4 regions of the Modestobacter italicus genome follow, and region 1 is predicted to be linked to each of the others. Evidence: riboswitches for the same ligand, from Rfam matches in the RefSeq annotation. Region 1 holds a riboswitch; each other region holds the start of a gene.
What was found. A riboswitch is a leader RNA that binds a small molecule or an ion and turns the genes downstream of it on or off. The one in region 1 is predicted to bind cyclic di-AMP.

Region 2: it holds a riboswitch for cyclic di-AMP, as region 1 does, so the genes downstream of both, MODMU_RS24875 (C40 family peptidase) here and MODMU_RS09310 (M23 family metallopeptidase) in region 1, are expected to answer to the same signal.
Region 3: it holds a riboswitch for cyclic di-AMP, as region 1 does, so the genes downstream of both, MODMU_RS29160 (LysM peptidoglycan-binding domain-containing protein) here and MODMU_RS09310 (M23 family metallopeptidase) in region 1, are expected to answer to the same signal.
Region 4: it holds a riboswitch for cyclic di-AMP, as region 1 does, so the genes downstream of both, MODMU_RS19250 (C40 family peptidase) here and MODMU_RS09310 (M23 family metallopeptidase) in region 1, are expected to answer to the same signal.

What each region holds. Positions count from the first base shown of each region.
Region 1 covers NC_017955.1:1,905,091-1,910,673, forward strand. Annotated here, with positions in the region: gene lnt (apolipoprotein N-acyltransferase) at 1-87, shown strand, start outside; gene ccsB (c-type cytochrome biogenesis protein CcsB) at 77-1,045, shown strand; cyclic di-AMP (ydaO/yuaA leader) riboswitch at 1,139-1,279, shown strand; gene MODMU_RS09310 (M23 family metallopeptidase) at 1,379-2,515, shown strand; gene MODMU_RS09315 (BlaI/MecI/CopY family transcriptional regulator) at 2,669-3,055, shown strand; gene MODMU_RS09320 (M56 family metallopeptidase) at 3,052-3,993, shown strand; gene MODMU_RS09325 (plastocyanin/azurin family copper-binding protein) at 4,057-4,509, shown strand; gene MODMU_RS09330 (cation diffusion facilitator family transporter) at 4,525-5,454, opposite strand; gene MODMU_RS09335 (cation efflux transmembrane domain-containing protein) at 5,480-5,583, opposite strand, start outside.
Region 2 covers NC_017955.1:5,228,519-5,234,101, reverse strand. Annotated here, with positions in the region: gene MODMU_RS24890 (phytoene desaturase family protein) at 1-503, opposite strand, end outside; gene MODMU_RS24885 (GNAT family N-acetyltransferase) at 500-970, opposite strand; gene MODMU_RS24880 (hypothetical protein) at 967-1,455, opposite strand; cyclic di-AMP (ydaO/yuaA leader) riboswitch at 1,656-1,829, shown strand; gene MODMU_RS24875 (C40 family peptidase) at 1,846-2,991, shown strand; gene MODMU_RS24870 (DUF3817 domain-containing protein) at 3,123-3,467, shown strand; gene MODMU_RS24865 (serine hydrolase domain-containing protein) at 3,477-4,799, shown strand; gene MODMU_RS24860 (hypothetical protein) at 4,842-5,336, opposite strand; gene MODMU_RS24855 (aldo/keto reductase) at 5,376-5,583, opposite strand, start outside.
Region 3 covers NC_017955.1:3,856,593-3,862,175, reverse strand. Annotated here, with positions in the region: gene MODMU_RS18395 (universal stress protein) at 1-354, shown strand, start outside; gene MODMU_RS18390 (alpha/beta hydrolase) at 361-1,059, opposite strand; gene MODMU_RS18385 (TetR/AcrR family transcriptional regulator) at 1,135-1,707, shown strand; cyclic di-AMP (ydaO/yuaA leader) riboswitch at 1,908-2,056, shown strand; gene MODMU_RS29160 (LysM peptidoglycan-binding domain-containing protein) at 2,066-3,112, shown strand; gene MODMU_RS18375 (hypothetical protein) at 3,386-3,601, shown strand; gene MODMU_RS18370 (aspartate racemase/maleate isomerase family protein) at 3,669-4,280, opposite strand; gene MODMU_RS27870 (VOC family protein) at 4,430-5,275, opposite strand; gene MODMU_RS28665 (hypothetical protein) at 5,419-5,583, opposite strand, start outside.
Region 4 covers NC_017955.1:4,039,230-4,044,812, forward strand. Annotated here, with positions in the region: gene MODMU_RS19235 (HNH endonuclease signature motif containing protein) at 3-1,208, opposite strand; gene MODMU_RS19240 (nuclear transport factor 2 family protein) at 1,580-1,918, opposite strand; gene MODMU_RS19245 (MerR family transcriptional regulator) at 1,997-2,791, shown strand; cyclic di-AMP (ydaO/yuaA leader) riboswitch at 3,125-3,264, shown strand; gene MODMU_RS19250 (C40 family peptidase) at 3,289-3,786, shown strand; gene MODMU_RS19255 (MBL fold metallo-hydrolase) at 3,840-4,622, opposite strand; gene MODMU_RS19260 (alpha/beta hydrolase) at 4,619-5,434, opposite strand.

The sequences.
Region 1 (5,583 bases):
GCCGCGCTCCTCCACCACCGTCGACCCCGGCGGGCTCCCACCCATCCCGAGCACGTCACCGACGAGGAAGGTCCGCATGACTCCTGAGACGTTCGCCGAGCTGTCCGACACGTTGTTCGGCGTGGCGATCGCCGTGTACGGCGCCGCGGCCATCGGGTTCTGCGCCGAACTGGCGTTCGGTCGGTCAGCCACCCGCAACCCACCGCAGAGGGCCGCAGTCCATGCCGGCGCCCCGGGTGCGACGAGCCTCCCGCCGGACGACACGCCCACCGAGAAGACCCCGAGCGCCCGGTGGGGCCAGCTGGGAGTCCTCCTGACCGGCGTCGGGGCGCTGGCTCAGACAGGGGTCCTCCTCGCGCGCAGCGCGGCTGCGGGGCGGGTCCCGTGGGGCAACATGTACGAGTTCGCCACCGCAGCGGTGCTGGTCGGGGTGCTCGTCTACCTGGTCCTGGTGATCCGGGTGCCGGGTCTGCGGCGGATCGGCGTCTTCGTCCTCGGGCCGACGGTCATCGCGCTGGTCCTGATCGGCCTCTACCTGTACGCCGAGTCGGGGCCGCTCGTCGCCGCGCTGCGCTCGAACTGGCTGGCGGTGCACGTGTCCGCCGCGATCGTCTCCTTCGGCGTCTTCATCGTGAGCGGGGTCGCCAGCGCCCTCTACCTGGTCGCCGCCCACCGGGAGCGCTCAGCCATCTCCGGCGCCGATCCGACCGGCTTGGCCGACAGGCTCCCCAGCGCAGCGGCCCTGGACCGGGTGGCCCACCGGACGGCGGTGTTCGGCTTCCCGATCTGGACCTTCGCCGTGATCGCCGGCGCCATCTGGGCCGAGAGCGCCTGGGGGCGCTTCTGGGGCTGGGACCCCAAGGAGACCTGGGCGTTCATCTCCTGGGCGTTGTACGCCGCGTACCTGCACGCCCGGAACACCTCCGGATGGCGTGGTCGTCCGGCCGCGTGGACCAACCTGGTCGCCCTGGCCACCCTCGTGTTCAACCTGCTGTTCGTGAACCTGGTGTCCACCGGGCTGCACTCCTACGGCGGCGTCTCCTGACGGGCTTCGTTACCGGACCGTGACAAACTATGCGGCTTCGTAGTAGCGTCTCTACCCGGTTCACCAGGGCCCCGCTCCTCGCGCAGAGGACCCCCGGTGGGCACGCCGAACCGCTGAGGCATCGCCGAGGCGGACCGGGGACCCACGTCCCTCGGGGTGAATCCTGCACACGCAGGTAGGGCAGCTTCCCGTCCGAACCCGTCAGCTAACCCGGTAGGCAGTCAGGAAGAACGGAGAACCGTCGCCTTGGCGACCCTGCACCACCGGACCACCTCCCCACCCAGGCCTCGCCGAACCCTCGCCCGCTGGGCTCCCGTCGCTGTCGGCGCGGCCTTGACCCTGCACCTGACACTCGCGTCGGCCCCCGCCTCCGCGGCCCCCGGTGACAACGGCGCCGGGCCGGCTGCCGCCCAGTCGACCGTCGATGCGGCGGGCGCAGAAGTCGCTCGCGTCGAGGGGCTGCTCGCCGCTGCCGAACTGGAGCTGCAGCGCCTGACCGTCACGGCCGAGGCGGCCGGCGAGGCGTCGCGCGTGGCTGCGGAGGAGCTGACGGCGGCGCAGACCGCAGCCGCCGGCACCGCAGCTGAGCTGGCCACCGCCCAGGCGGCCACCGTCGCGACCCGGGACGACGTCGCCGAGCTGGGACGGGAGAGCTACATGGGTGCCGACGCTCTGGGTGGCGCGGTGACCCTCCTGGGAGCTCGCAGTCCCGAGGACCTCCTCGAGCGCGCGGCCATGCTCCACCTCGTCGGAGACGACCAGGCCCAGCGACTCGAGGCCCTGCGGAACGCCGAGGCGCAGGTGCAGCGCGCGGACCAGGCCGCCCGCGACGCGCTCGCCGCCCGCGACGTCGCCGCCCAGGCGGCCGACCGGGCCGCGGTCGACGCGCAGGCGCAACTCGCCCAGGCGCAGGTCGCGTACGACTCCACTGAGACCGAGAAGGTCGCGTTGGAGGCGCAGCTCCGAGCCGCGCAGGTGCAGCTCCTGACCGTCCGCGGCAACGCCGACGCCGACGCCATGGTCCAGAAGCGGCAGCAGGCCGTGGCCGCTGCCTCGGCAGCCGGCACCGAGTCGCTGGCAGCCGGACGCGTCACCTCGTGCTTCGGCAGCCGTTGGGGGACCAACCACAACGGCGTCGACATCGCAGCTCCCATCGGCACACCCATCTACGCACCCGACGCCGGTGTGGTCCTGCAGGCCGGCCCGGCGAACGGCTTCGGGCTGGCGGTCTACATCCAGCACGCGGACGGGACCATCAGCCTCTACGGCCACATCAACCAGGCGTTCGTCTCCGCCGGTCAGCGCGTCGCCGCCGGTGAGCAGATCGCCGAGGTCGGGAACCGCGGCCAGTCCACCGGCCCGCACGTCCACGTCGAGGTGCACACCGGCGGGTTGTACGTGAACCGCACCGACCCGGCACCGTGGCTGGCGGCCCGCGGCATCTCCCTGGGTGGAGCCTGCTCCGGATGAGCCGGTCGGACACGGCCCGCCCGCTCGTCCGGCGTCCGCGGCCGGTGATGGCCCGTGCTCCTAGGCTGTCGGACGGGACCGGGTGGAGCTGGACGGCGAGCACCTCGCCGTCGGTAGGGGCGTCTCGGAGAGACGGCCAGGAGAGGTGGGAGCGTGCGCCCGTTCGGTGAGCTGGAGGCGGCGATCATGGCGGAGCTGTGGCGTCGCGGTGAGCCGGCGACGGTGCGGGACGTGCTCGGGGCGCTGAACTCCTCGCGGAACCTCGCCTACACGACCGTCATGACGGTGATGGACAACCTGCACAGGAAGGGGCAGCTGACCCGCGAGATGTCCGGTCGGGCCTGGCTGTACCGCCCGGTCCGCACCCGCGCCGAGCACGCCGCAGCCCTGCTGCAGGACGTCCTCGCCGAGTCCGGGGACCAGCAGGAGGTGCTCATGCACTTCGTCGCAGACCTGCAGCCCGACGCCGTCGCGCAACTCCGCACTGCCGTGGACGCCGCTCGCAACGAGCGACGGTCGGCGCCGGGCGGCCGGGCGTGACCGCCGGGCTCGCGCTCACCGTCACCGGCGTCGCGATCCTCGTCGCAGGGCCGCGACTGGCGAGGGCAGGATGGACGACGCAGGCACCTCGGTTGGCCATCCTCGCCTGGCAGGCGCTGACCGTCAGCGCCGTCGCGGCGTTCGTGCTGGCCGGTGTGACCCTGTTGATCCCGGTCACCACACTCGCCGGCGACCTCGGCGCGGTCTTCCATGCCTGCGCAGCGAGCATCGCCACCGCCTACGGCTCGGCCGAGTTCCTCCCCGGTGCCCTGGTCGGGACCGTGCTCGCCGGCCTCGTACCGCTGTGGGTGCTGTGCTGCGTCGCCCGGGAGCTCGTCTCAGGGTGGCGGCGCCGCCGGGAGCTGCGCCGGTCGATCGACATGGTGACCGAGCCGCATCCCCAGCTGGGCGTACTGGTCATGGACGCCTCGGCCCCGGCGGCCTTCTGCGTTCCCGGGCGCACGTCGTGCATCGTGGTGACGACGGGCGCCCTGGCTGCCTTGTCCGATGACGAGTTGCAGGGAGTGCTCGCACACGAGGCGGCGCACCTGAGGGCGCGCCACAGCCTGGCCGTGACGTTGTCGCAGGCGCTGGTGCGGGCGTTCCCGCGCCTGCGGCTGTTCCGAGCCGCGTCGATGCAGACCCGCCAGCTGATCGAACTGCTCGCCGACGACGCGGCAGCCGCCCGCGTCGACCGGGTCAGCGTCGCCTCGGCAATCGTCAGCCTGGTCGAGATGCGCGCACCGGCAACGGCCATGGCCATGGCGCAGGAGGGGGCTGTCCTCCGTGTCGGGCGCCTGCTCCAGCCGGCGGCGCCGATGGACCCGTGGCGGCACCGGATGCTCGCCGGGGGTCTGTGGGGAGTCCTGCTCACCCCCGGGCTGATCGCCGGTCTGCCCATGCTGGCGGCGGCACTCAGCGACCTCTGCAACATCTGACGGTCAGCCAGCGGCGCCCAGGTCGATACGAAGTCCGTCAGTAGCGGTGGGTACGCTGCCCCGGTGCACGCGCAGATCACCCGGCGGACGGTGCTGGCCGGCGGGCTGGCCGGGTTGGCCGCGGTCGCTCTTGCTGCCTGCGGCGACGATCCCGACGGCGGAGGCGAGGCAGCCGACGACGAGGCCGCCCCGGGGACGGTGACCATGGGCCCGGACGGCGTCCAGCAGCTGACGGTCCTCGTCGGCGACGATTACGTCTTCGTCCCGGACAGCTTCACCGTCGCGCCGGGTCAGGTGCGGTTGACGCTCACCAGCAACGCGGAGCAGCTGACGCACAACATCCGGTTCACTCCTGGCAAGGGGCCGGTGGACATCGCCGAGCAGATCCCGATCCTGGCACCCGGCGACAGCGAGACCTTCGACTTCACCGCCGAGCGACCCGGCGACTACCAGTACGAGTGCTCCTTCCACGTCGCGCTGGGCCAGATCGGGACGATGACCGTCACCGCCGGGTGATCGGTCGCCTGCTGCTCACTGGTGGGCGGGGTGCTCGTGCCCGGCGTGCGTCCGGGGCTCGAGCTGGATCGTGGAGTGCTCCACACTGACCGGGAAGTGGTCGGCCAGGCAGGACTGCAGCTGGTCGAGGACGCGGGGAGCGTGCCCGTCCTGGAAGCATGCCTCGTCGACCACGACGTGTGCGGTGAGCACCGGCAGCTCGCTGGTGATCTGGGAGGCGTGCAGGTCGTGGACGTCCAGCACGTGGGGCTGGCCGAGCAGGTGCTCCCGCACCTCGTCCAGGTCCAGCCCCGGGGGAGTGCTCTCCAACAGCACCGACACCGTCTCGCGGAGCAGTTTCAGCGTGCGGGGCACGATCAGGAGCGCAATCAGCAGGGACACCACCGCGTCCGCCTGCAGCCACCCGGTGAGGGCGATGATCAGCGCAGCCAGCAGCACCGCGACCGAGCCCAGGGCGTCGTTGACCACCTCCAGGAACGCCGCCCGCATGTTGACGTTGCTCCCGCGGCCCCTGGTGAGCACCGCGATCGACACCGCATTGCCGACGAGGCCGATGACGCCGAACACGATCATGGCTGTCGAGCCGACCTCCGGAGGCTCGAACAGCCGACGGATCCCCTCGATGAAGACGTACAGCCCGACGCCGAGCAGCACCGCCGCTTGGAGGGTGGCGCCCAGCACCTCGGCTCGGCGGTAGCCCCACGTGCGCTTCGGCGTCGCGGGGCGCAGCGCCAGATTGGCGGCGATCAGCGCGATGGTCAGTCCGGCCGCGTCGGTGAGCATGTGCCCGGCATCGGCGAGCAGCGCCAGGCTGCCCGACACGATGGCGCCGACGACCTCGACCACCAGCACGGTGGTCGTGATGGCCAGGACGATCGCCAGCCGCCGGCGGTGGTCGGGGCTGCCAGCAGCCGCCCCCGCGCCGTGGTCGTGTCCGCCGCTCACCGAGGAACTCCTGTCGTCTGGTGGGTCATGAGGCGGGCTCGGACGAGCCGCAGCACGTGCAGCCGGGCGCGCAACCGCACGCATCCGTGTCGTCGGCAGCCAGCCGCAGAGCGGAAGCGGGGGAGCAGC
Region 2 (5,583 bases), 2.3 Mb from region 1:
TCGTGCCAGATGCCGGGGTCGCGCAACCGGCCGGCGAGCTCCGCCGGGGAGGGCAGCGGTCGGGTCAGCGTGGGCGCGAGGTCCTCGGCCAGGGTGCTCAGCCGGCCGTAGAAACGCTGCCAGCCGGTCAGCTCGTCGTCGGAGCCGGTCAGCGCGCGGAAGGACGCGGCGGTCCCCGGCCCCTCGTCCCGCTCGACGAGCAGCCCGCGGTGCGCGCCCTCCCGGCGGAGAGGCGTGTAGGAGGCGACCGGCCGGTCCAGCAGAGTCAGCGGCAGCGCCAGGTCGGTGACGATCCGGTCCGGCAGCAGGCTGACCAGGTAGGAGTACGCCGACAGCCGGACGTCGACGCCGGGGAAGACCTGCTGGCTGATCGCCGCGCCACCGAGCACCTCGCGCCGCTCCAGGACCAGCACCGACCAGCCGGCCCGGGCCAGGTAGGCGGCGGCGGTCAGGCCGTTGTGCCCGCCGCCGACGACCACCGCGTCGTACCGGGCGGCGGTCACGCGAGCACCCGGGCGAAGTAGAGCGAGTCGTCGGTGTCGTCGGTGACGTAGTGCCCGAAGGCCTCGACCGGCCGGTAGCCCGCCGCGGTGTAGAGGCCGACGGCCGCGGGCTGCCGGGTGCCGGTCTCCAGGCGCAGCGTCGTCCAGCCCCGGGCGGCCGCCTCGGCCTCCAGGGCGACCAGCAGCAGCCGGGAGATGCCGCGGCCGCGCGCGGCCGGGACGACGTACATCCGCTTCAGCTCCGCCGCGCCGGGTCCCAGCGGGCGCAGCGCCCCGCAGCCGACCGGCGTCCCGTCGTCGTCCCGGGCCACGAGCACGACCGCGATGTCCTCGGCCGAGGGCTTGACGCCCGGCTCGATGTCGCCGTCGTAGAGGACGCGCATCTCGGTCTGCTGGGCGGAGGTCAGCTCCTGGACGACCGGGTCGTCCCACACGGCGGGGGTGAGGTGCGGCACGCGCCCGATCATGCCGGGGGGTCCACCTGCTGCAGCAACCCCCAGACGAACCGCGCCCGGGTGCCGTCGGGCAGGTGCACCTCCCAGCGGGGTGGCACGCCGGGGTCGGCGGCCGCCGCACCGGGGAGCGCGGCGACGTCGGCGACCACGTGCTCCCAGACCAGCAGCCCGGCCGACGCCGGCGGGACCGGTGAGCCCGCCGCGCGGACCAGCTGCTGGGCCAGCACCTCCCCGCCCGGGTCGGCCAGCACCTCCCACCGCAGGTGCGGCCACAGCGGCAGCGGCCAGCGGTGCGCGACCAGCAGCAGGTCGCCGGTGCGAACCTCGTCACGTTCCGCCGGCGGGCCGAGGACGGCGAGCTGCGCCGCCAGGCCGCGCGGGCCCCGCGGCGCGTGCCCGAGGGCCTGCCAGCGGCGGTGCGCCGCCCGGGCCTGGGCGCGGTCGGCACCCAGCCGGGGGAGCGCGTCGGCGACCAGGTCAGGTCGCGTGTCGGCCATCCGCCGCAGCAGGACGAGACAGAACTCTCGCCGTCCCAGGCCCCGCACTCGGCGAGCCTGTCACGCGCTGTGAGCGTGTCGGAGCACACGCCAGGAGTTTCTCCACAAATCTGGACGAGGCGTTTGTCATCAGTCCACTCCGCACGTACGGTCGGCGACGGTCCGAACGGGCAGCTCAGCCACCGCCGCGGTGGCGACCGCCAGGACCGCCGCCGAACCACAGCGGCTCGCAGCGACACCCGCGAGCCCGTGGACCGGGGACCCACCGCAGCACTGGGGTGAAGCACCTCGCTGCCCGCGCACGGGCACGAGGTACCGGGTGTCTTCCCGCCCGAACCCGTCAGCTAACTCGGTAGGCGGCAGGTGGAAGAAAGGACACACCCGCCGAACATGGCGAGTACGCACCGCTCTGCCCGTCGTGGCCTCACCGGCCGTCGGGTCCTCCTCACCCTGGTCGCCGCCGGCGGCGTCGTCCTCGCTCCGCTGCCGGCGTTCGCCGCCCCGGAGCAGCCGACCACCTCCCAGGAGGCCGCGGCCCTCGTCGCGGCCCGCGGTCACGACCTCGAGGTCGTCACGGAGCGGTTCAACGACGCCCGCGAGGCGCTGACCACCAAGCAGGCGGAGGCCGAGCAGGCCCGCCAGCAGGTGCAGGCCGCCGAGGCCGCTGTGGGCACCGCCCGGGACCAGGTCCGCCAGGTGGCGCGCAGCGCCTACACCGGCGACCAGTTGAGCACCCTGCAGGCGATGCTGAGCAGCACCTCCGCCGACGACATGCTCGACCGGGTCGGCACCCTCGGCACGATCGCCGACCACAACAACGAGGTGCTCGCCGCGGCGCAGGCCGCGACCGAGCAGGCCGACGCCGCCGAGGCCGCCGCCGAGAAGGCGACCGCCGACGCGCAGACGCTGGTCGACCAGGTCGCCGCCCAGCAGGCCGACCTCGACACCCAGATCGCCGAGTACAAGGCGGCCTACGACCGGCTCTCCGCGGAGGAGAAGGCCCGGGCCGAGGCCGAGGCGGCTGCCGCCGCACGGGCCGCCGCCGCCGACGCCGTTGCGCGGGCCAGCCAGGCCGCCTCCCGGGCGGAGCGGGCCCAGTCCAGCTCGGCCGGCAGCAGCTCGGCCGGTTCGTCCAGCTCCTCGAGCGCGGCGGCTGCACCGGCCGCTGCAGCCCCGGCTGCCAGCGGTGCCGCGGCGACCGCGGTCAGCACCGCGCTGGCCCAGAAGGGCAAGCCCTACGTCTGGGCGGCCGCCGGCCCGGACTCGTTCGACTGCTCCGGGCTGACCCAGTTCGCCTACGCCGCCGCCGGGATCTCGCTGCCGCACTCCAGCAGCACGCAGGCCCGGATGGGCACCGCGGTGACCCGCGCCCAGCTCCAGCCGGGTGACCTCGTCGCCTTCTACAGCCCGGTCAGCCACATCGGCATCTACATCGGCAACGGCCAGATGGTGCACGCGCCGACGTCCGGTGACGTGGTCAAGATCTCCAGCATCGACGCCATGGGCAGCATCACCGCCATGCGCCGCCTCGGGTAGCAGAGCGACCGCACACCGGTGCCCCGGCCGCCTCACGGTGGCCGGGGCACCGTCGGTCCAGGGGCGTGCGCGGGGCCACACGGGCCCGGGCGGCACGATGACCTGGCCGCCCCACCGACCGGAGGAACGCCGTGCCCGCAGCCCTGACCGACCCCCGCACCGTGTCGCGGGTGTTCCGCGCCGTCGCCGTCGCCGAGGCGGTGTCCTGGGTGCTCCTGCTCGCCGGGATGTTCGTCAAGTGGGTGCTGCGCACCTCCGAGCTCGGCGTCCAGCTGGCCGGCCCGGTGCACGGCGCGGTCTTCGTCGGCTACGTCCTGGTCAGCCTGCTGGCCTGGCGGGTGCTGCGCTGGACGCCGCGCACCGCGCTGCTCGCGCTGGTCGCCTCCGTCCCGCCGCTGTGCACGGTCGTGTTCGAGCGCTGGGCCCGGCGCACCGGCCGGCTGCCGCTCGACACGCCCGCCGCGGTCGCTGGCTAGCCTCCGCGCATGGTCGAACCGGTCCTGCCCTCCACCGCGCGCACGCTGCTGGCCCGCACCGCCCGGGTCCAGCGCGACGGCCGGGCGCCCAGCCTGGTGGCCGGCGTCGTCCGGGACGGCGGCCTGGCCTGGTCGACCGGCCGGGGTGCCGTCGCCGAGCCGCACACCGACGTCCAGTACCGGATCGGCTCGATCAGCAAGACGGTCACCGCCGTCGCGGTGATGCGGCTGCGCGACGAGGGCCGGCTGGGGCTGGACGACCCGCTCGAGCGGCACGTGCCGGGCACCCCGCTGGGTGAGCGCACCGTCGGCCAGCTGCTGTCGCACCTGGCCGGCGCCACCTCGGAGAGCCCCGGCGGCTGGTGGGAGCGGGTGCCCGGCGGGTCGCTGGAGGAGCTGCGGCTGACCGACCAGGACGTCGTGCTCGGCGCGGCCCGCCGGTTCCACTACTCCAACCTCGGCTTCGGGCTGCTCGGGGAGCTGGTGGCGCGGCACCGCGGCCGCCCGTGGGCCGACGTCGTCCGCGAGGAGGTCCTCGCACCGCTGGGCATGACCCGCACCAGCCCGCGCCCCACCGGCCGCGCGGCGCAGGGGGCGGCCGTGCACCCGTGGGCAGGGGTCGTCCTGCCCGAGCCCGAGCACGACGCGGGCGTGATGGCGGCCGCCGGTCAGCTGTGGGCGACGCTGGCGGACCTCGGCCGGTTCGCCGCCTTCCTGCTCGGCGACACCGCGGAGGTGCTGTCGCCGGCCACGCTGGAGGAGATGGCCGTGCCGGCCGGCGTCGACCCCTCCGTCCCGGGCTGGTCGGCCTACGGGCTCGGGCTGCAGGTGGTGCGGGTCGACGGCGCGGTGCTGGTCGGGCACGGCGGCTCGATGCCCGGCTTCCTCGCCGGGGTGTTCGTCGACCGGGCCGAGCAGGCCGGCGGGGTCTCGCTGGCCAACACCACCAGCGGGCTCGAGCCGCTGGTGCCCGGGCTGCTGGCCGACCTGCGCGCCGCCGAGCCGCGGGTCGTGGAGGCCTGGGCGCCGTCCCCGCCGCCGGTGGCCCTGGACCTGCTCGGCACCTGGTTCTGGGGTCCGACGCCGCACGTGCTCCGCGCGCAGGCCGGGGGGCTGCTGCACCTGGGGCCGCTGCCCGGGCGCAGCGGCCGGGCCAGCCGGTTCGCCGCCCGGGAGGACGGCACCTTCGTGGGCCTGGACGGCTACTACGCCGGGGAGACGCTGCGGATCGCGCCGGACCACCTGGAGCTGGCGACGTTCGTCTTCACCCGCACGCCCTACGACCCCGACGCCCCGGTGCCCGGCGGCGTCGACGACGGCGGCTGGCGCTGACGTGGAGTGCCACGGCGCGGAGAACGCGCCCCTGGCACTCCATCAGCGGTCGAAGGCGTCCATCGTCGTCCGCACGACCGCGGCGTAGGCCAGGTGCGGGACGACGTCGCTGACCCAGTCGGTCGTCGACCAGGTGCGCGGGTCGGTGATGCCCAGCACCGTCATCGGGCCGTTGGCGGCGACCAGCACGCCGGCGGTGGTCAGCGCCGTCCCGACCAGCGGCGGGGTGCGGAACCCGGCCGCGCGGGCCAGCCCGGCCAGCACCCCCACGCCGATCCCGGCGACCAGCCCGGTGAGCGGCCCCAACCCCTGCACCCGGTTCGACCGCGTCTCCTCGTCGCCGGGGATCTGCACGTGCGCCTTCTCGGCCAGCGCCTCGACGGTCTGCTCCGGGGTGGAGCTGGTGCCGCGCCCGCGGCCGACCATGTCCAGGTAGGTGACGGCGTTCAGTGCGCTGGTGCCCGCGGCGCCGGCGGCCGCGCCGCGCAGCACCCAGCCGAGGGTGCCGATGCCGGTCCGGGAGGTGTGCGTCGCCATGATCGCGCCCTACCCGGCGTCCCTGAGGCGTGAAACCGGTCAACCCCAGCCCATCCGGCTGCGCGCCGACCAGTACGCCGCCGGTTCCTCCGGCTGCAGCCACTCCTCCGGCCCCACGCCGGCGACCAGGTCGCGGGCCGCGGCGTTGCTCTCCAGCTGGGCGACGGTGACCGCGCCGGACAGGACGACGGAGCACCAGGGCTGGGCCAGCGCGCAGGCCAGGGCCAGGGCGTCCACCCCCACGCCG
Region 3 (5,583 bases), 2.0 Mb from region 1:
GGCAGGCGGTTCCAGGAGAGCCTGGGCAAGCAGTACCGGGACAAGGCCCAGGCGGTGGTCGACGAGGTCGTGCGCGAGCAGGCCGGCGCGCTGCCCGACGTGCAGGTCCGCGCGGAGGTCGGCGCGCCGGCGGACGTGCTGGTCCGCGAGTCGCACGGCGCGGACCTGCTGGTCGTGGGCAGCCGCGGGCACGGCGGCTTCCACACCATGCTGCTCGGCTCGACGAGCATCCAGTGCGCGACGCACGCCACCTGCCCGGTCACCGTCGTCCACTCGCCGGAGGCCCGCCGCCACCGGCTGCGGCTGCACCGGCAGCGCCAGGAGGCCACCCAGGTGGCCGCAGCGAGCCGCTGACGTCGGTCAGGTCGGCAGGCCCAGCAGCAGGTCGGCGACGGCCTGCGGCTGGGAGAGGAACGGGTGGTGCCCCGCGTCGAGCTCGACGACCGCGCCCGCGCGCCGGGCGAAGCCGCGCTGCGCCGCCGCCGGCGTCCCCCTGTCCTGCGCGCAGACCAGGTAGGTCGAGGGCACGTGCCGCCACGCCGCGGTCGCCACCGGCTGGCCGAGGACCGACAGGCTCTGCCGGGCCAGCCGGCTGCCGGCGTCGCCGGCCACGTCGGGGCAGTCCTGCAGGAAGGTGTCGGCGAGGAGCTCCGGACGGACGCCGAACGTCCCGGCCGGCAGGTCGACGTCGAGGAAGGGCGCCGGCTCCGCGGGCCCGAAGGAGGACAGGCTCTCGCCGACCTCGGGCAGGTAGCTGGAGACCAGCAGCAGGTGCCGCACCGCGTCGACCCCGGCCGCGGCCTCCGCGGTCACGATCCCGCCGTAGCTGTGCGCCACGACGACGGTCGGCTCGTCGCTGCCGCGCAGGACGGCAGCGACGGAGTCGACGTCCTCGCCGAGCCCTGGGCCGTCGTGACCCGGGGTCGAGCCGGTCTCCCCGCAGCTGGGCAGGCCGGGCGCCACGCTGGCGACCCCGCGCTGCGCCAGGAGCTCGGCGGTGCGGTGCCACCACCACGCGCCGTCGCGGACACACGCTCCGTGCACGAACACCACTCGCATCGGGACCTCCTCGGGACGGGCGACCGGTCCTCCCGAACGCTAGACGTACCGCGCGTTACGCGAAAAGATCCCGTAGTGGGACGCAACCGCCAGCCGGAGATCGCCGAGCGTCTGCTGGACGCGTGCACCGACCACGCGCTGGCCAGCGGCCTGCCCGACCGGCTCGAGTCGTTCGCCGTCGCCTCCGGCACCTCGACCCGGATGCTGCTGTACCACTTCGGCACCAAGGAGGCGCTGCTCCGCGAGGTGCTGCGGCGGGCGCGGGCCCGTCAGCGCGAGTACTTCGAGGAGCTGCTCCGGGTGCGGCAGGGCGAGGACTACCTGGCGACGCTGGGCCGCGCCTGGGCCGGCATGACCGGGCCGCAGGGGCGGGGGTACCTCGACCTGTTCGGGCGGTTGCGCGAGGACGCGGAGGAGCGGCTGTGGCCCGGGTTCCGGCGGGAGGCGACGACGGACTGGCTCGCGCCGCTCGAGGACGGGCTCCGCACGCTCGGGCGTCCGGAGCTCGCGACGCTCGTCCTCGCCGTCGTCCGCGGGCTGATCATGGACCTCGACGCCACCGGTGACACCGACCGCGTCGACCGGGCGTTCGCCCACCTGCTGGCGTCCCTGCGCGGGTCGGCGGCGGTGCCCGGAGGCGTTGCATGATCACCCGACACGCCGTCCGGACGCGCCGAGGAGGCTCGGCTCACAGGTTCCCGGGTCTGCGGGCGGACCAGCGGAAACGCCGTTGAAAGTTCAAATGTGACGCGCATCACGACGACAATCGACAAGTCGACTCATAACTTCTTGTCGCGCTCACCCAACACGTGAGCGTGGCGCCGGACCGCCGAGCTCTGCCCACCGGCTGCCTCATCAGAACCCAGGGCAGGGGTGGGGGACCCACGAACTCGGCGCACATGCCTCCGGCAGTGCGCCTCGGGGTGAAGCCGCGGACCGCGGCCGGGCACCGATCGCCCGAACCCGACAGCTGACCCCGCAGGCGGTGATCGGAGATCAGATCACCATGGCCAAGCACCGCGCACCCCGCTATGTCCGCACCAAGCACGCGCTCGCCGGCGTTCCCGTCGCCGCAGGGGCGACCGTCGTCGGACTCAGCGTCCTGAGCACCCCGGCGGCCTCGGCCGCCACCACCCACGACTGGACCGGCGTCGCCCAGTGCGAGTCCGGCGGCGACTGGGACATCAACACCGGCAACGGCTACTACGGCGGCCTGCAGTTCAGCCAGTCGACGTGGGCCGGGTACGGGGGCACCAGCCTCGCGCCCCGCGCCGACCTGGCCACCCCGGCCGAGCAGGTCCAGATCGCCGAGAAGGTCCTCGCCGGCCAGGGCATCGGCGCCTGGCCGACCTGCGGCAAGCGGCTGACCGACGGCACGACGGCCGCGGCCGCCACCGCGGCGCCGGCTCCCGCTGCCGCGCCCGTCCAGGCGGCTGCGCCGGTCGCGGCACCGGCCGCGGCGGGCAGCTACACCGTCGTCCGTGGCGACACCCTGGCGAAGATCGCCGCCGCCCACGGTGAGCCGTGGCGGGCGCTGTACGAGCGCAACGTCGGCGTCATCGGCGGCAACCCGAACGTGCTCGTCCCGGGTCAGGTGCTGGCGACCTCCGGATCCGCGCCGGCCGCCGCCGCGCCGGCTACCGCGGCGCCGGCTGCCGTGACGACGTACACGATCGCGTCCAGCACCACGCAGGCGAAGATCACCAACAGTGCCGGCCCTGTCAAGCCGCAGGCGCAGGCCGGCGCCGATGCGGTCGTCAGCAACGTGCCCGGCGCCGATGGCATCACCCTCGGCGGCACCCGTGCCAGCGCGGTGGACCCGGCTGGCCACCCGTCGGGGCTGGCGGTGGACTACATCGTGGCCAGCGACGCCGCCCTCGGCGATGCGATCGTCGCCTACAACCTCGCCAACTGGGACGAGCTGGGTCTGGAGTACATCATCTGGGAGCAGAAGATCCTCACCTCGCCGACCGGCTCCTGGAAGCAGATGGAGGACCGGGGCGGTAAGACGGCGAACCACATGGACAACGTGCACGTGAACTACCAGGGCTGAGCCTCTCAGCTCCGGCACCGACAGCGACCCCCACCCGTCCGCGGGTGGGGGTCGCTGTCGGTCGGAGCCCGGTCGCCGCCCGTGACCGTGCGTAACCGCCGGTGCGCGGGGCGATGCGGGGGTCTGTCACCCGATCGGCGCGACGTGACGCTCCGTGGTGGGAAAGCGGCCACACGAGCGGGTGGAACACCTGATCGGGGGGCGTCGAGCTGCCTACCGTCCGTCCCGCGACCGTCGCCGACGTGGGCGAGCGGCCAGGACGAAGGAGAAGCGTTGCGCGCATCGATCCGCCGTACGAGCGCCCGACTCAGCGCCGCCGCCCGGGCGCGGGCCGACGACCTCGAGCGCGGCGACGTCTCGGGCTGGGCTGCGCTCGGCGGCCTGGCCACCGTGAGCACCGTGGCGATGGTCGCGAAGTACCAGGAGCTCCTGGTCAACGCCATGGCCAGGGCGGTGGACGTCACCTTCGGCGGCCCGCCCGGCGTCTGACGCCCTGCCCGGAGCGGGCCGCTCAGGGAGGTGGCCGCCGGATCGTGTGGCGGCCCAGGTCACCGTCCTACGTCGTCGAGGTGCTCGTCCGGAGCAGCCGGCCGTAGCCGGTGACGTCCCACCCCGCGCTCGTCGCCGTCAGGACTGCCCACAGCAGCGCCTGGTTGGCCTCGATGACGAGCCGACCCGTGCGCAGCTCCAGTTCTCCCACCGCTCCCGCGGCGCGGAACCCGTTGCCAGCGAGGTAGATGGCCTCGCCCTGGATCTCGACGTGGTGCTCGACCCAGTCGATGACGTGCTGAGGTCTCACGCGGGCCGGGTCATCGGGAAGACCCACCGCTCTGGTCACCACGGCGTCGAAGCCCTGGCTGCGGAAGTACGCGTCGCCGAGCGCGTCGAACTCGTCGTCGAACCAGGGCGGGTGCACCAGCTGCACCCGCCCGATCCCGTGCGTCCGCAGCGCCGCCACGGCTGCCGCGCAGCTGGCAACGGCGGGGACCCCGAAGCGTCGCGAGAGGCGTGCGACAGCGGCGGCCTCGTCCCGGTGACCGAGGACGTAGCCGGAGGTCGTCGACGCGTGGACGACCGCGTCGAGCGTCCTGCCCCTCAGGGTGGCAGCGGCGCGGTCGATCGCGGCGACCTCGGTCGAGGCGCGCAACTCGGCGTGAGCGGCTGGCACGTCCCTCGACGGCGCCGGCGACGCCGCCGGTGGCGGGTTCGTCCGGGACACCACCGCGACGACACGACCGGCTGTCATGGCGGGCAGCTCGATCTCGGGTCCCGCTGCCGCGTGCGGCGTCACGACACCAACGGTGAGCCGGTCCGCGATCACGACGGCCGGAGTTGCTCGACCAGACCCATGTCGTCGCGACAGGCCCAGTGCTCGACGAGCATCCCGTCGACGACCCGCCAGATGTGGATGAACGTCCACACAGCCGGTCGACCGGAGACCGGCACGTCGGCGAGCAGCGGCATGGTGGACGCCCGGTGGGTGCCGTGCAGCGTCACGTGCTGGACGACGAGGTCACCCTCGCCGATGAGGTGGTGCTGCTCGAGTCCGGTCGGCCCGAGGTCCACCTCGATGGTGCGCAGGATCGTCCGCAGACCCTCGCGGCCCTGGGGGCCAGCGGCGTGGTTGATCATGTCGGGAGCCACGAGGTCGTCGAGGACCGTGTCGTCGCCTGCCTTCTGCCGTCGGAACAACTCCGCGACCACGTCCTTGGCGCTGCGCGGCTGGGACGTGGTCATCGGTCCTGCCCGGGATCCGCCAGGTCGGAGATGGTCATGCCGTCGGGGTGCCCGTCGGGGCCACTGGACGAACTCGATGCGGTGACCGTCCGGGTCGGTGACCCATGCCGTCCAGGAGTCCGCGGAACCGTCGGGTGATGCGGGCTCCTCCGTCGGGATCCCCCGTGCAGCCACACGCGCGACCGTCGCGTGCACGTCCTCGACGTGGATCACCAGATGGCTGAGGCCCCCGGGCCCGACCCGCCCGTTGTCCGGGTCGTGGACGAGTTCGAGGGACACGAACTCGTCGCCGGGGAGCTTCAGCATCGCCAAGGTGCCGAGCTCGGTGGCAGGGACCTGGCCGAGCACCTCGTAGCCGAGGGAGGTGTAGAACGCGATCGAGCTGTCCAGGTCGGCGACCCGCAGGCCCACGTGCAGGGTCCTCATGACGGGTCCCCTGGCTGGAGCACCTCGACGAACGCGGCCCGGGTCACCGGCCAGGTGACCTCGGCGTCGCTCAGCGTCCTCGAGGACACCACGTCGGGGACGTCGTTCATCGGCGCGGCGTGCTGATCCTGCGACTGCGGCCACTACGACGACATCGCCTGGTAGCTGACGCGACCCATGGGGTGCGCACCGGCTGAGCCGACCCGCTCCAGCTCCAGCTCCAACTCATCGCCCACGGGGATCGCGACCCCGCGCTCACGGTCGCTGCCGACGAGACCGTCCAAGGACATCGACAGGTGCAGGACGAC
Region 4 (5,583 bases), 2.1 Mb from region 1:
GGTCACACGAGGAGCGGTGGTCCGATGAGGATCTCGGTGCCGTCGGGTCGCCAGGTGTGCCATCGCCCGCCGGGATCTCGCTCGACCCGGAACCCGTGGTGGACCTTGGTGTGGTGCCGCTCGCACAGCAGCCCGGAGTTCTCCAGGCTGGTCTCCCCACCGTTGATCCAGTGGATCAGATGATGGACATCGCACCAGTGCGTGGGTGCATCGCACCCGGCGAACACGCAGTGCCCGTCCCGCTGCTCCACGGCCTTGCGGAGCCCGGGGGTGACCACCCGGTGGTCCCGGCCCAGGTCCAGCGGGACGCCGTCGGGGCCCATCACGATGCGAGAGATGCTGGCATCGCAGGCCAGCCAGCGGGCCCGCGCGGCCGAGATCTGCGACCCGAAGCCGGTGCGAGCCGCGCCGGGCCCGGTGGCGGGGTCGACGAAGTCGTCCATGTCGAGGCCGAGTACGACGTGCGGCTTCACCGTGCGCAGCGTGGGCAGGTTCCCGGCGGCCAACTGGTTGTCCACCAGCTGCACCAGCGCGTCGGCCTGCTGCTGAGCCCGGGTCCGCTCATCACCCTTCGGGCGGGAGGCCTGCACGATCGACTCGATCGCGGCCAGCACCTTCTCGATCCCGACCGCGTCCAGGTCGAAGCGGCCGGTGCCGCTGCCATCGGCGTGCCGGGTGACGGTGAACCGCCGTCCTTCGGTGGGGTCGGGCTCCTCCCCGTCGGGGTCGAGGGCCTCCCGGTAGTGGTGCACCACCTGCGGCAACCGCGCATGCGACTCGCCGCGCGCAACCGTCACGATCGCCTGGTCGATCACGCCCAGGTCCACGCCCTGCTCATCGGCGGCGGCCCGCGCCTCGTCGTCCGCGATCGGCGCGATCACCGCCACCTGCCCGGCAGTCAGCGTGCCGTCGGCGAAGGCCGCGGCGGTCGCTGGCAGATGCTCCAGCGCCCGGCCCGAACGCACCATGCGGCCGGCCTCAGCCGGGGTGAGGTGGCCGTGCCCGCGCAGCCAGGACTGCGCGGTCTTCTTGCCGTCGTGCTCGGCCGCGCCGGTGGCGTCAACATGCCGCATGGTGCGGGTCAGCTCCGCGGTAGCGGAATTGATCACCCGCAGCAGCAGCGTCGCCCGGTCCAGCACCGCACCCGGCGCGAAGACGAAGAGGTCCTCAGCGGCCAGCGCGTCCAGCGCGGACTGCAACTCGCCCACTGGACACCTCCCGCCACGTCTTCGAACACCTGTACGAAGTCTAGCGGAGGAGATGCCCCCTGGCGACCTGAATCCCCAGGTCAGACGCCTGTCCACACCTTCGGAGAGGCTCTTGACAGCTTGCCGGAGGTGAGGTCGAAACGCCGCACGTGTGCCTCCGACGCGCACCAAGGGCGCGCCTTCGGCGGTCACCAGAAGCGCGCCCCTGCCGGCCACCAGAGCCCGCCTTGGCGGCCATCGGGAGCGCACCTCGGTCGGTGACCGAAAGCGCGCTCTCGGCGGTCACCAAGAGCACGCTTCGGGCGGTCGCCCGGCAGGAGGGGTCACCGACGCCAGGAGTGAGCGCTCGTGGCGTCGGTGACCCCGAGCGCTCAGGGGGCGATGGTCAGCCCGGCGATGCGGTCATCGCGCAGGGTGAAGTGGTAGCGCAGGTCGACCACGCCACCCGGGAAGTCCCCGACCAAGTGCTGGACGGCGAGCCAGTGGTCGGGGTCGATGCGCTCGGCCCCGGTCAGCTCAGCCGTGTACGTGTACTCCGACGCCGCGCGGTGCAGCCAGCCGAGCACGGCGTCGGTGCCGCGGTGGGTCGCGCCCTCGTCGACGACCACGGCGTCGTCGGTGAAGGTGTGCAGGGCGGCGTCGGGGTCCTCGGCGGTCAGGTAGCCGCGGATCACGGCGGGGAGCTCGGTGGGGGTGGTCGATGTGGTCATGCACCGACCGTGCTGCCTCCCGCAGCAGGCGGGTCAAGCGCTGGACCCTCCCGCGGGGAGAGGGTGCAGAGTCGCCGCGTGCTGACCATCGGCGAGTTCGCCCAGCTCACCCACCTCAGCGTGCGCACCCTGCGGCGCTACCACGACGCCGGCCTGCTGGAGCCGGCCCGCGTCGACCAGGCCAGCGGCTACCGCTACTACAGCGCCGAGCAGATCCCGGCGGCCCAGGTGATCCACCGACTGCGCGAGCTCGACGTCCCGCTCCCCGACGTCCAGCGGATCCTGCAGACCCCCGACCCGGGCACGCGGGCCGGGCTCGTCGCCGACCACCTGCAGCGGCTCGAGGACCAGCTCGAGCGCACCCGGGCGGCGGTGACCTCGCTGCAGCGACTGCTCCGCCCGGAGCCGGCCACCCTGGACGTCGAGCTGCGGGCGGTCCCGGCCACGACCGTCGCCGCGGTCGAGGCGACGGTCGAGCTGGACGACGTCCTGGCCTGGTACTCCGGCGCGATGGCCGAGCTGGACGCGCTCGTCGGGACCCCCGGCCCGCCCGGCGGGCTGTACGACAACGAGCTGTTCACCACCGGCCGGGGGCGCGTGCTGGTGCACCGCCCGGTCACCGCTCCCCCGCGCACCGGGCGCGTGCACCCGGTGACGCTCCCCGCGGTCGAGCTGGCGGTGACCACGCACGTCGGCGACCACGACACCATCGACGTCACCTACGGCGAGCTCGGCAGCTGGGTGGTCGAGCACACCCTCGCGGTGGCCGGCCCGGTGCGCGAGACCTATCTGGTCGGCCCGCGCGACGACCCCGACCCGACGGCCTGGCGGACCGAGATCGGCTGGCCGGTCTTCCGCCTGGCACCCGGATGAGCGGCGATCACGGCGTGTCGCGGGCCCCGATCTGCGACGTCTCCGTGGCCACTTGGTCACCGCACGTTCAGGCGCGCGCAGCCGACCAAGATGGCTTGACCAACTACGACCGCGGAACTGTTGAGACGTCAAAGAGCGGCCCCGCGGTCCCGGTGCTGGTCACGCTCGGCGAGTCGGCGCGCGTCGCCTTGTCAACATCTTGTCTTGGTCACTGGTCGATCACGCAGCGTCCACGAGCGTCCCTCCCGTCCCGCCCTTACGTTCGTCGCGCCCGCCGGGTCCAGTCGTCACCTTCCGGGTGACACCCGCCGGGCACCGCCGAGCCGGGCGACCTCAGCAGCGTCGCTGAGCGAACCGGGCCGAGGACCCAGTGCAGTCCTGGGGTGAAGCGCGACCGGGCATCCAGCCGGTGCGCCGGGCGAGTTCCCCGCCCGAACCCGTCAGCTAACTCGGTAGGCGGTCGTGGAGAACCAGGAGAAACGTCGTCCGTGACGACCATGCGCACTGCCCCCGCACGCCGTACCGCCCGTGGCGCCCTCGTCGCCCTGCTCACCGGTGCCGGCCTCGTCCTCACCCCGCTGGCCGCCCAGGCGGCAGCGCCCGACACCGCAGCCGTGGCCGCCGCCCCGGCTGCCGCCTCGACCGCCAAGGCCCAGATCGCCGTCGACACGGCGCTCGCCCAGCTGGGTGACCCCTATGTCTGGGCCGCAGCGGGCCCGAACTCCTTCGACTGCTCCGGCCTGACCCAGTACGCCTACAAGGCCGCCGGGATCTCGCTGCCGCACTCCTCGAAGACCCAGTCGACCATGGGCACGTACGTCGCCAAGTCCGACCTGAAGCCCGGTGACCTGGTCTTCTTCTACAGCCCGGTCAGCCACGTGGGCATCTACATCGGCAACGGCCAGATGGTCAACGCGCCGACCGCCGGGTCGGTCGTCAAGATCACGAACATCAACTCGATGCCGAGCTACAACACCGCCCGCCGCCTGGCCTGACGTCCTGCCGCCGGGCCCCGACGTCCTCCCCGGACGCCGGAGCCCGGCACAGGTCAGACCGGTGCCAGCTCGACGGCCTCACCCCGCGGCAGCCACCGGACCGTGCGCTGCACCTCGGGCGCGCGGGCCAGCTCCCGCTCCACCTGGGCACGGCCCTCGGCGAAGTGGCTCCACCCCTCGTAGTGCACCGGGACGACGGTGCGGGGGGCGAGGAGCTCGCACAGCTCCACCAAGTGCCGGCCGGTCATGGAGTACCGCAGCGGGCCGGTGACCGGGAACCGGACGCCGCCCAGGTGCAGCACCGCGGTGTCGACCCGCAGCCGCTCGGCCACCTCGCGCAGCCCGCCGAACAGCACCGTGTCACCGGAGATCCACAGCACGCCGTCCCGCTGCCCCTCCCAGCGCAGCGCGAAGCCCACGACGTCCCCGGCGATCGGGCGGCTCAGCGGCGGACCGTGCCGGGCCGGGGTCGCCGTCACCTCCAGGCTCGGGCGCCCGGGGGCCTCGAGCACCGTCGTCTGCCAGGGCCGGAGCCCGCGGGCGGTGCCGCCGAGCCGGGCCGCCCCGGACGCCGTCGTCACCACCACCGGGGCCGACGGCAGCAGCGCACGACCGGCGTCGTCCAGGTTGTCGGCGTGGTGGTCGTGGGTGAGCAGCACGGCGTCCAGCGGCGGCAGGTCGGCGGGTTCGAGCGCCGGCCCGGTCACCTTGCGCGAGCTGGTCCCCCAGCCGAAGGCGTACCGCCGGCCCGGCCGGTCGAACGTGGGGTCGGTGAGCAGGCGCCAGCCGGCGACCTCGACGAGCAGCGTCGGTCCGCCGACGTGGGTCAGCCTCACGGCACCCGGGACGCCGCGCCGGTCGCGTGCGCCAGCGCCCAGTCCAGGACGTCGTCGGCGATCTGCTCCCAGCCCGGCGCGGCCGGCAGCAGGTGCGGGTAGCCGGCGTACTCGCGCACCTCGGTGACCGTGTCGTCCGAGTAGTGCTTCGCGTTCGACCGCTGCACCGCCGGCGGCATGATGTGGTCCTCGCTGCCGGAGACGAACAGCAGCGGCGGACGGGCGGCGTTGCGGTAGTCGACGTGCGCGTCCTGCGGCCCGGGCATCAGGTTGGCCAGCACCGAGTTCCACAGGATGCCGCCGGACGCGGGGATGGCGTACCGCTCGTACAACGCCCGCGACTCCTCCTCGCTGAAGGTGTTCGTGAACGCGTAGTGCCACTGCTCCCAGCTGAACCCGACCGCCCGGTGCCGGTTCGCCGGGTTCTTCAGCACCTCCCACGTCGAGCGGACCTGGGACAGCGGCGTCACCTTCACGCCCTCGGTCGGCGCGGAGTTGAGGACGACGCCGACGGCCCCGTACCCGCGGTCCAGCAGCAGCTGGGTGATCGTCCCGCCGGCGGAGTGGCCGATCAGGACCGGCGGGGTCTCCAGCGCGCCGACCACCTGCGCCATGGAGTCGACGATCTGCGGCAGCGTCACCTCCGCGATCGGCGTCGGGTCGGCGTTGAGCGCCTCGACCTCGACCTCGAAGCCGGGGTAGGTCGGGGTGAGCACGCGGAAGCCGCGGGCCTCGTAGTGCGCCTTCCAGTTCTCCCAGCTGCGCGGGGTCACCCAGAAGCCGTGGACGAGCACGATGGTGTCGGGGGCCATGTCGATCTCCTTGCGTGGGGGGCTTTCCGCCGACCCTGGCAGCGGCCCCCGGCGTCGGATCGGCTGTGCCTGCACGGCTGTGGTGCCTGGGTGCCTTCCCCGCCCGCCCGCGCCCTGCCAGGCTCGGCCCACCACCTGCCGGCAAGGGG